One region of the Kosakonia sp. Marseille-Q7440 genome, then DNA from elsewhere that is predicted to be linked to it. Evidence: riboswitches for the same ligand, from Rfam matches in the RefSeq annotation. Region 1 holds a riboswitch; the other holds the start of a gene.
The links. Region 1 has a riboswitch for thiamine pyrophosphate ahead of thiC (phosphomethylpyrimidine synthase ThiC). Riboswitches for the same ligand answer to the same signal wherever they lie in the genome.

Region 1 (5,787 bases):
GTGCCCAGCGCTTCTCGCGCCAGTTGGGCGGCAAAGATCGCCTCTTCGGCATTTTTCGCGCCGGAGGTGTTTGGCAGCAGGGTGACGCCCGCGTCTATCAGCGGCTGCAAAATAGCGTCATTGCGCTGGCGTAAATCGACGCGCTTCATGGCCAGCGTCACCAGCTCGCTGCCCGCCGCCTGAATCGACTCCACCATCAGCTGCGGCGTGGCGAATTTCCCCGTGCCGGTAAAGAGGCGTGAGGAAAAGGTTTTATCTGCAATACGTAACATCTCAACCCCCTGCGATAACCTGAAACAGCAGGATGCAATCGCCATCCTGCAACTGTTGTTCTTCCCAGCGCTCGCGCGGCAGAATCGCCTCGTTTAGCGCCAGCGCGACGCCCGGCTTTAACTGTTCAAGCTCCTTAAGCAGGTCGGCAACGCTGAGCGCCTGCGCGCAGGTCATCGGTTCGTCATTAACGCGTATTTGCATGATGCCCTCCGCAGATCGGGCAGGTGCTGGCGCGCTGTAATGCGAGGGTGCGCCACAGGTTGGTGCGGGCGTCAAACAGCCGCAGCTCTCCCTGCGTCGCCTGCATACCGGTTAACAGCTTGATCGCTTCCAGCGCCTGCATCGCTCCCATAATGCCGACCACCGGGCCGACAATGCCCGCCGTGCGGCAGTTGCGTTCCGGTTCGCGCTCATCGGGCCACAAGCAGCGGTAGCAGCCCTGCTCCCAGGGCGGGGTGAGCACCAGCAACTGGCCGCCAAAGCCGACGGCGCTGGCGGAAACCAGCGGCGTATTACGCGCCACGCAGGCGGCGTTAATCGCCTGGCGGGTCTGCATGTTATCGCTGCAATCGAGCACCACATCGGCGCGCGAGACCTCTTCAAGCAGCGCGTCGCCGCTGAGCCGCTGTGAGAGAGAGACCAGTTCAATCTCCGGGTTGAGCTGATGCAGCCGCTCTGCTGTCACCGTGGCTTTTGGCTGGTTGATATCGCGCGAGGTAAAGAGGATCTGCCGTTGCAGGTTGCTCAGATGCACGGCGTCATCATCCGCCAGCACCAGCATGCCGACACCCGCGCCCGCGAGGTAGGCGGCGGCCGGCGCGCCAAGACCGCCAAGGCCGACAATCAATACCCGGCTGTCGAGCAGCTTCTGCTGCCCGGCGATGGCGATCTCCTCCAGCAAGATCTGGCGGCTGTAGCGCATAAAGTCGTGATCATTCATCGCCCACCCCCGCGAGATCCAGCAGCTGCCGCGTGGCCAGCTGCCACTCATCCGCCTGGGTAATGGCGCTCACCACGGCAATGCTGCCGACGCCCGTTGCCAGCACCTCTGGCGCGCGCGAAAGGCTGATGCCGCCAATCGCTACCGTCGGGTAATCACCGAGCCGCGCAACGTGGCGCGTAAGCGTTGCCAGCCCCTGCGGAGCGGAAGGCATCTGCTTGGTTTGCGTCGGGAAAACGTGGCCCAGGGCGATATAGGAGGGGCGTGCCGCCAGCGCGACATCAATTTCCATATCATCATGGGTGGAGAGGCCGAGCCGCAGTCCGGCCTGGCGAATGGCGGTTAAGTCGGTAGTGGCCAGATCCTCCTGACCGAGATGCACGCCGTAGGCCTGGTGTTTAATCGCCAGCCGCCAATAATCGTTGATAAACAGCCGCGCGTTGTAACGGCGCGCAAGGGCAATGGCGGCCATCACGTCCGCTTCCACCTCTTCGTCGCGCTTATCTTTGATACGCAGTTGCAGGGTGCGCACACCTGCATCCAGCAGGCGGGCGATCCACTCCACGCTATCGACCACCGGATAAAGCCCGAGGCGAAAGGGCACCGGCGGGAAATCAGGCTGGTACATTACGCCTCCTCCTGTTTCAGGTAGATCTCCCCGCCGCGGGCGCGGAAGTCGCTGGCTTTATCCGCCATGCCCGCATCGATGGTCTGCGCGGCGGCGTAGTCACGCACCTCCTGCGAAATCTTCATCGAGCAGAATTTCGGCCCGCACATCGAGCAGAAGTGCGCCACTTTGCCGGACTCCTGCGGCAGGGTTTCATCGTGATAGGCGCGGGCGGTGAAGGGGTCGAGGGCGAGGTTAAACTGATCTTCCCAGCGGAACTCAAATCGCGCTTTCGACATCGCATTATCGCGGATCTGCGCACCAGGATGGCCTTTGGCCAGATCCGCGGCGTGGGCGGCGATTTTGTAGGTAATCAGCCCCTGTTTAACATCCTCTTTGTTCGGCAAGCCGAGGTGCTCTTTCGGCGTGACATAGCAGAGCATCGCGCAGCCAAACCAGCCAATCATTGCCGCGCCGATGCCGGAGGTGAAGTGGTCATAGCCCGGCGCGATATCGGTGGTGAGCGGCCCAAGGGTGTAGAAGGGCGCTTCGTGACAGCTCTCAAGCTCCTCGGTCATATTGCGGCGGATCATCTGCATCGGCACGTGACCGGGGCCTTCAATCATCACCTGCACGTCATACTCCCAGGCGATTTTGGTCAGTTCCCCGAGCGTATGCAGCTCGGCAAATTGCGCTTCGTCATTGGCATCCTGAATCGATCCCGGGCGCAGGCCATCGCCGAGTGACAAAGAGACATCGTAAGCCGCGCAGATTTCGCAGATTTCGCGGAAGTGGGTGTAAAGGAAGTTCTCTTCGTGATGGGAGAGACACCACTTCGCCATGATCGAGCCGCCGCGCGAAACAATGCCCGTCAGGCGCTGCGCGGTCATTGGCACATAGCGCAGCAGCACACCGGCGTGGATGGTGAAGTAGTCGACTCCCTGTTCCGCCTGCTCCAGCAGGGTGTCGCGGAATACCGACCAGCTGAGATCTTCAGCGATCCCGTTGACCTTCTCCAGCGCCTGGTAGATCGGTACAGTGCCGATCGGCACCGGGCTGTTGCGCAGGATCCACTCGCGGGTTTCATGAATATAGCGACCGGTCGAGAGATCCATCACCGTATCCGCGCCCCAGCGGGTTGACCACACCAGCTTCTCCACTTCTTCTTCAATTGATGAGGTGACAGCGGAGTTGCCGATATTAGCGTTCACTTTCACCAGGAAGTTGCGGCCAATGATCATCGGCTCTGATTCTGGATGGTTGATGTTGGCGGGAATAATGGCCCGGCCGGCCGCCACTTCAGCGCGGACAAACTCTGGCGTAATGTTCTCCGGCAGCCGCGCGCCAAACCCTTCGCCCGGATGCTGGCGACGCAATACTTCACTGCGAATGCGCTCACGCCCCATGTTTTCGCGCAGGGCGATAAACTCCATTTCGGGGGTAATGATGCCCAAACGGGCATAGTGCAGCTGCGTCACGCATTTACCTGCTTTGGCGCGGCGCGGCGTCAGCAGGCCGCTAAAACGCAGCGCATCAAGGCCGTCATCCGCCAGGCGCTGGTTGGTATAGGCCGAGCTGCGATGGTCCAGCTCTTCGCTGTCATCGCGGGCGGCAATCCACGCTGCGCGCAGCTTAGCCAGACCCTGTTGCACATCAATGGCAATCGCCGGATCGCCGTAGGGGCCGGAGGTGTCATACACCGGCACCGCTTCGTTCTCTTCGTACTGCGGGTCGGTTTTTGAGCCGCCGACAAGCGTCGGGCTAAGCTGGATTTCGCGCATTGGCACGCGAATATCGGGCTGTGAGCCGGTGAGGTAGATGCGGCGGGAGTTGGGGAAAGCGGTGCCTTCCAGCGTATCGATAAAGTGTTGCGCCTGGGCGCGTTGTTCACGGCGTGAATATTGAGTAGTAGACATAGCTCATTCCAGTGTCAAAGGAGATGGCTTGTCAGACGACGGATGGAGTAATGGCAGCAAACCGCCCGTAAGGGTGGTGTGGTGGATGGATTACTCTTGTTCCCTTCGCAGGTATTAGCCTGATCAGGTTCCGCGGATCCCGAATTAACGGTCTCAGCCTTTTTACACCTCAGCTTTCAGAAAGCGTGGGTGTAAAAGAGTGGCACTCCGACAAGAAAAACCCCCGCCCGAAGCGGGGGACTGTTTTTAAACTACGCGTTAATGCTTAAGAACTCAAGCCGGGCGCGCCATCCCGGTTTCATCATTGGCGCTTTCGCTGAGGTGGTTATCGAACGCCAGCGTGATCAGCTGATCTTCCAGCGTAAAACGCGCCGCCAGCGCTTCACCGATGTCTGAGAGAGCCTGCTGGAACTCCATGCAGTTATCATCATCGATGGACTGTTCGAGGCTGGAATCATAATGTTTCATGATTTCAACGGTATTGGCTTCAAGCTGCGGATAGAGCTGAGTCGCCGCTAAAAGTGGGCTGGCGCCTTCCATTTCATTGATGATGCGTTCATAAATAGTGAAATGACCGGCGGAAAGGTATTCAACCAGGTTATGGCAAAAATCATCCAGCGCTTTTTCGTTAAGCTGCATGTACGACCCTTTGCCCGGCTTGATTCCCACCAGATTGTAATAGGAGATAAGCAACTGCTTACGTTCGTTGAGCCAGAAATCGATAAGCTTGTTACTTCCCCCCAGTCGTTCTGTCAGGCTTTCTAACTGGTTCAGCATAAATGACTCCGCAAAATGTAAGATTAAAAATGATGTAATAATAATGTTAATAACATGCCAGTGAAGCTAAGGTCGCGCAATGGTACAAACTCTTGAAGCTCATCACCGTGGCTGGTGGATAGTCAGCCATGAACAAAAATTATGGTTGCCCGCTGGAGAATTACCACATGGAGAGGCAGGAAATTTCGATCTTGCGGGTCAACCCGCGCAAATTATCGGCGAATGGCAGGGAGAGAGCGTCTGGCTTGTGCGCCAGCAGCGCTCCAGCGAGATGGGATCGGTACGTTTACTGATCGATCAGGATACCGCGCTGTTCCAGTTAGCCGGGCGCGGCGTGCAGCTGGCCGAGTTTTACCGCTCGCATAAGTTTTGCGGTTACTGTGGCCACACCATGCACCCCAGCAAAACCGAGTGGGCGATGCTCTGCGACCACTGCCGGGAACGTTACTATCCACAAATTGCTCCCTGCATCATTGTCGCTATTCGCCGCGATGACAGCCTGCTACTTGCCCAGCATACGCGTCATCGTAATGGCGTGTATACCGTGCTGGCCGGATTTGTTGAAGTCGGCGAGACGCTGGAGCAGGCGGTAGCGCGCGAGGTGATGGAGGAGAGCGGGATTAAAATCAAGAACCTGCGTTATGTTACCTCTCAGCCGTGGCCCTTCCCGCAATCATTAATGACTGCCTTTATGGCCGAGTATGAGAGCGGTGAGATCGTTATTGATACCAAAGAGCTGATTGATGCCGGCTGGTATCGCTATGACGACCTGCCGCTGCTTCCGCCGCCGGGTACCGTCGCGCGCCGCCTGATCGAGGATACCGTGGCGATGTGTCGGGCAGAGAGCGAATAAGGTGTATATACTGGCGGCCTGACGCTTGAGGAACTGACAATGACCGAACTGAAAAACGATCGTTACCTGCGCGCGCTTCAGCGCCAGCCAGTAGATATGACGCCGGTATGGATGATGCGCCAGGCAGGCCGCTATTTGCCGGAATATAAGGCAACCCGTGCGCAGGCCGGCGATTTTATGTCGCTGTGCCGCAATGCGGAGCTGGCCTGTGAAGTAACGATGCAACCCCTGCGCCGCTACAAGCTGGATGCGGCGATCCTCTTCTCCGATATCCTGACGGTGCCGGACGCGATGGGGCTGGGGCTCTATTTCGAAGCCGGTGAAGGGCCGCGTTTTAGCCATCCCATCACCTGTAAAGCGGACGTGGACAAGCTGCCGGTGCCGGACCCGGAAGATGAGCTGGGTTACGTGATGAACGCCG
Region 2 (5,787 bases), 520 kb from region 1:
CAGTAGTGATGCTGGCAAAACACCCGCTGATGCCGATCTATCTCGATATTCTCAGCAAAGTGATCCGCGGTCACTGAGCCTGAATGCCCAGCAGGGCGGAGACCGGCGCGTTGCCGCTAAGCAGCGTGTCGGTTGCGCCATCCCAGGCGATACGTCCTTCGGCGACCACCAGCGCGCGTTCGGCAATGCGCGCGGCATCCTCCACGCTGTGCGACACCATCAGCAATGTTAACTGTTGGCGACGGCAGACGCTCTGCACCAGCGCGAGCATCTCCTGGCGCAGGGCGGGATCGAGCGCGGAAAAGGGCTCATCCAGCAGCAGCAGCGGCTGCTCGCGCACCAGGCAGCGGGCTAACGCCACGCGCTGGCGCTGGCCGCCGGAGAGCTGATCCGGCAGCCGCTCCAGCAGTGCCTCCAGTCCCATGGTGGCGGCAATCTCATTAAGCTTCTCCCGCTGCGCGGCATTCAGCTTCAACCCCGGATGTAAACCCAGGCCAATATTCTGCCGCACCGTCAGGTGGGTGAAGAGGTTGTTCTCCTGAAACAGCATCGACACCGGACGGCGCGCGGGCGGCGTGCGGGTGTGATCCTCATCGCCAAGTAAAATCGTGCCGCTGGCAGGGGGAATAAACCCGGCAATCAGGTTCAGCAGCGTGCTCTTGCCTGCGCCACTGGGGCCGAGAATGGCAATCTGCTCACCCCGTTCGGCTGCGAGGGTAAAGCGCATCGGCAGATGCTCGTAAAGCCAGGTGACATCAATCAGTCTTAGCATGGCGGCCCGGTAGTTTTTCAATCACAGTGAAGAGTAAAAAGCAGAGCAGCAGCAGGATCAGCGCGGTGACGGCTCCATCCTGGCTGCGGTAAGAGCCAATTTGCTGATAGAGATAGAAGGGCAGGGTGCGGAAATCATCATTACCGAACAGCGCCACCACGCCGAAATCACCAATCGACAGCACGCAGGCAAAGGCCAGCGCCTGCGCAATCGGGCGTTTCAGCGCGCGTAACTCCACCACCCACAGGCGGCGAAAACCGGCAATGTCGAGCGACTGGCAGAGCAGGGCATACCGCGCGGTGAGATCGCGCATCGGGTTTTCCAGCACCTTTAAGGCATAAGGGATCGCCATCAGCGCGTTGGTGAATATCACGATGCCATCGGCGGATTCAGGCAGGCCGATGGTGTTATTGAGCAGCAGGAAAAAGCCGGTCGCCAGCACAATCCCCGGCATCGCCAGAATCAGCATGCCGCTCAGTTCGAGCGTCTGCCCGGCCGCTGTGCGGTGGCGCGCGCGCAGTTCACGGCTGCTCCACAGCAGCATCATGGTCAGCACCACGCAGAGCAGTCCGGCGACCAGCGCGATGCGCAGCGAGGTCCACACCGCCTGCCACAGCACCGGCTCTGCCAGCACTTTCAGTAAACTCACATTAAGCCCGTCGACAATCACCGCCAGCAGCGGTGGCAGCAGGAGCAGCAGCGCCAGCACGATTAACAGCGTATCGGCGAGGCGGCTAAACCAGCGCGTTTCCGGGTCGCGCCAGCCCTGAATATGATGGCTGCCGACGGCGAAGGCTTTACTCATCCGCTGGCTTAACAGCACCAGCCCGAGGCAGCAGATCATCTGGATCAGCGCCAGTATCGCCGCGCGGGCGGGATCGAAGTCAAAGCTAAGCGCCTGGTAGATGGCAAGCTCAATGGTGGTTGCCTGCGGGCCGCCGCCCAGCGACAGCACGGTGGCGAAACTGGCGAAGCAGAGCATAAAGATCAGCGCTGCCACCGGCGGGATCTGGCGGCGCAGCCAGGGCCACTCGACAAAGCGGAAGAAGGCCCAGCCACGCATGCCAAGCTGGGCTGCCAGCTGGCGCTGTTCACCGGGGATCTGCTCCAGCGCCTGTAGCAGCAGGCGCGAGGCCATCGGCAGGTTAAAAAAGAGGTGCGCCAGCAGAATGCCCTGCAAGCCGTAGGGCGAAAAGGTCCACTCAATGCCGAGCGTCTGGCAGAGCGTGGCGAGCCACCCCTGACGACCATAGACGCTGAGAATGCCAAACACCGCCACCAGCACCGGCAGGATCAGCGTCATCGCGCATAAGCGCAGCAGCAACTGGCGGCCAGGAAAACGGCGGCGGTAGAGCGCACGGGCAAGGAAAATGGCGGGCACCACGGAGAGCAGGGCGGAGAGAAAAGCCTGCCAGAAGGAGAAACGCACCACGTGCCACAGGTAGCTATCTGACAAGAAGTCGGAGAGCCCTTCGACAGGTGCGTTTTGCCACAGCGCAAAAAAGGCCGCCAGCGCCACCGCCACCATCAGCGTGGCGGCGGTGAGGCCAGGAAGCAGCCAGCCGGGAATTAGCGGCTGACGGCGCGTTGCCACGAGGCTATCCATGCTGCGCGCTGGGCTGCCACCTCTTGCGGCGAGAATTGCAGCGAGGTTTGTGGTTTCTCAAGCTGGTCAAAACCGGCGGGCAGCGTGACGTTGCTCACCGGGTACATCCAGTTGCCCGTTGGGATGGCGCTCTGGAAGGCCGGTGAAACCATAAATTTAAGGAATTTTTCTGCCAGCTCCGGCTGTTTGCTGGCGGTGGTGCGCGCCGCGACTTCAACCTGCAAATAGTGGCCTTCGCTGAAGTTCGCCGCCGCGTAGTTCTCTTTCTTCTCTTCGATGATGTGGTAGGCAGGCGAGGTGGTGTAGCTCAGTACCAGATCGCTTTCGCCTTTCAAAAAGAGGCCGTAGGCTTCGCTCCACCCTTTGGTGACGGTAACGGTTTTGCCTGCCAGCTTTTGCCAGGCTTCGGGGGCTTTATCGCCATAGACTTTCTGCATCCACAGCAGCAGGCCGAGCCCTGGCGTGCTGGTGCGCGGATCTTCATAAATCACGCGCCACTTCTTATCGCTCTCGACCAGCTCTTTCAGGCTCTTCGGCGGGTTTTTCAGTTTGGTTTTGTCATAAACAAAGGCGAACCAGCCGTAATCGAACGGCACAAAGGTGTCATTGCTCCAGCCGCCCGGCACCTTCACCGCATTATCCGGCACGCCGCTTTTGGCGAAGAGTTTTGTCTGGGTCGCGGCTTCCAGCAGGTTGTTATCAAGACCGAGCACGACGTCAGCTTTGCTCTTTTTGCCCTCCATGCGCAGACGGTTGAGCAGCGAGACGCCATCTTCCAGCGCCACGAACTTCAGTTCGCAGTTGCAGTCGGCTTCAAAGGCTTTTTTTACCGCAGGACCTGGGCCCCATTCGGCGGCGAAGGAGTCGTAGGTATAAACGGTCAGGACGGGTTTAGCGAAAACGGGCGCGGCAATAAGCAGCAGCAGTGACAACGATTTTTTTAACACTTTGCACCTCATAAATGGGTGGCAAAGGATTTTGAGAGAGCCTCAAATCCCTTCGCCGGCGTTATCCGGATCAGGTTCGACGGGTATTTTCTCAGCACGCGCGTGAAGCGCAGCACCCCGTTGAGAACGGCGCTATTGTAATGATTTGGTAAACAATCTGAAAGCATTACGGATCCGGCGGCGCAAACCAGGCCGATTTAAAGTCAAACCAGCCGAGGGTATTCATGCGCAGCCCGCGCATGGTGCGCTGCCCCTGGATGCGCAGCCAGTGGTGGATCAACGGCACAATCGCTTTGCTCGCTAGCAACTGCTGCGACCACATCGCCAGATTCATCTCCCCGGCGCGCCAGCGCGCGGCGTCTGCCTGCCAGTCGCGCGGAATGCAGTTTTGCAGCAACGGTACTTCATAGAGGTTGGCGAAGACCGAAAAATCGAGCGGCAGGGTGAAGTTGGCGCTGTTAAGCCAGATATCGCTCTCTGTTTCGCCGCGATGCCAGGCATCATAATCGACCTCCTGAATCAGTAACTTAACGCCGTGCTCTGCGAGCAGCGTGCTCATGGTGTGGGCGATCGCCTGGTGCTCGTTGTGCTCGCGGTAGAAGGTGAGCGTCAGCGTCTCCAGCCCGGCGGGCTTTTCACCGCTGCCGGGGCGCGCATGATGCCAGCGCGGCAGCAATCCATAGGCGGGAAACCAGTAGCGCTGATTCTGTTCGCTGGCGTGCCACAGCAGATTGGTTGGCGAAAGGATCCGGCTTACCCACTCGCGCACCGCCGGGTTCGCACCGCGGCTGGATCGCGCGTCAAACAGCAGGTAGTAGCAGCCCTCTTCAAGACGGCTCTCCACCGCTTTTTCGCCCTCCGTTGGCCCTTCGAGCGTCAGGCCGCAGGTGGTCTCATCCCCGACATCCGGCAGCACCCAGACATTCACTTCATCAATCAGCGCGCGAAAACCGAAGTAATCCTCAAAGGCGTGGATTTTTAACTGGTTGCGGGTGTTGCGCATCACCGCGTAAGGGCCGGTGCCGATCGGCTGGCTGGCAAAGTTCGCCAGCGTTTCCCACTCCTGCGGCAGGATCATCGCCGGCACGTGGCCCATCAGCCACGGCAGCCAGCTGTCGGGCTGCGAGAGATGAATGTCGAGCGTCCACGGCGTGGGTGAAACGATATCGCGGATGTGGGAGTAGAGCGGCAGGGCGCTGGCGCGCTGTAAGGAGGCGATAACATCCGCCATCTCCAGCTCGCGACCATGGTGAAAGTGGATGCCGGGGCGTAAGTAGAAGCGCCAGTGCAGGGGAGAGATCGCTTTCCAGTGGTGAGCAATATCGGCTTCCAGTTCCCCGTTTTCCTCATTTATGCGCGTCAGGGTGCTGAAGATTTGCCGCGCCATATGGGTTTCGGAGCGGCGCAGCGGCGAGCCGGGCAGCAGATTGCGCAGCGGGCGGTAGTAGAGCACGCGCAGGATATGTCGCCCCTGGCGAAAACTGCGGCCAAGATGCGACACCAGCATCTGGCGCACGGCGGCTTTATCGCCCACCAGTTGCACCAGCTGGTCGATGCGATCCTGCTCAAGCAGATCTTCCGCCCGCTGCTGTTGCAACGCCAGGCCGGTGTAGAGGAAGGTGAGGCGCGAGCGTTTACCGCGCCCGGCTTCCGCCTCCCAGGTGAGCCAGCCGCGCGTCTGCATGGTGTTGAGCAGGGTGCGCATATGGCGGCGGGAGCAGTTGAGCAGCTCCGCCAGCTCGTTAAGCGTAGTTTCCTGAGATTTTCCATCGCAGCATTGCCACAGACGGATGAACTGTTGTTGCAGGCGACCAGAGGACATAAAAGAGGAACTCCCGGCAAAAACTCAGCAATTTATTTATCCCTATATTAAGCCGATACTTCTCTGCGATGAAAGCGAGGAGGCGCATAGCGGAGTGGGGAATGACGACGCGTGTGGAAAAACTGACTCGCCCGAATCATGTGTGACTGAGTATTAAGTGCGAATGCACCCGCCAGCAAAATGTTTTTGCTGGCTTTTTTCGTTTAAGCTTGCGTCGCTGTTTTCCGCTTTCAACAAGGAAATGCCATGCTCTGGTTGATGACGATGGGACGCCGCATGAATGGCGTCTACGTCGCGTTTATGATCGTCGCCTTTATGATGGGTGTTGCCGGTGCGGTACAGGCACCGACGCTGAGCCTGTTCCTCAGCCGCGAAGTGGGCGCAGAGCCCTTCTGGATCGGGCTGTTCTACACCGTTAACGCCATTGCCGGGATCCTCGTCAGCCTTGCGCTGGCAAAACGATCCGACAGCCAGGGCGACCGGCGCAAGCTGATCCTCTTTTGCTGCCTGATGGCGGTGGGTAACGCGCTGCTGTTCGCGTTTAACCGTCACTATCTGACCTTGATCACCTGCGGCGTGCTGCTGGCTTCGCTTGCCAGCACCGCGATGCCGCAGCTTTTCGCGCTGGCGCGTGAGTACG

Region 2: it holds a riboswitch for thiamine pyrophosphate, as region 1 does, so the genes downstream of both, thiB (thiamine ABC transporter substrate binding subunit) here and thiC (phosphomethylpyrimidine synthase ThiC) in region 1, are expected to answer to the same signal.

What each region holds. Positions count from the first base shown of each region.
Region 1 is NZ_CBCPLT010000001.1:22,629-28,415, forward strand. It holds gene thiG (thiazole synthase) at 1-272, opposite strand, end outside; gene thiS (sulfur carrier protein ThiS) at 274-474, opposite strand; gene ACWPW2_RS00125 (HesA/MoeB/ThiF family protein) at 458-1,213, opposite strand; gene thiE (thiamine phosphate synthase) at 1,206-1,841, opposite strand; gene thiC (phosphomethylpyrimidine synthase ThiC) at 1,841-3,736, opposite strand; TPP riboswitch at 3,820-3,956, opposite strand; gene ACWPW2_RS00140 (Rsd/AlgQ family anti-sigma factor) at 4,010-4,513, opposite strand; gene nudC (NAD(+) diphosphatase) at 4,593-5,366, shown strand; gene hemE (uroporphyrinogen decarboxylase) at 5,406-5,787, shown strand, end outside.
Region 2 is NZ_CBCPLT010000001.1:543,233-549,019, forward strand. It holds gene ACWPW2_RS02425 (DedA family protein) at 1-77, shown strand, start outside; gene thiQ (thiamine ABC transporter ATP-binding protein ThiQ) at 71-772, opposite strand; gene thiP (thiamine/thiamine pyrophosphate ABC transporter permease ThiP) at 756-2,366, opposite strand; gene thiB (thiamine ABC transporter substrate binding subunit) at 2,342-3,325, opposite strand; TPP riboswitch at 3,355-3,455, opposite strand; gene sgrR (HTH-type transcriptional regulator SgrR) at 3,492-5,147, opposite strand; gene ACWPW2_RS02450 (sugar efflux transporter) at 5,394-5,787, shown strand, end outside.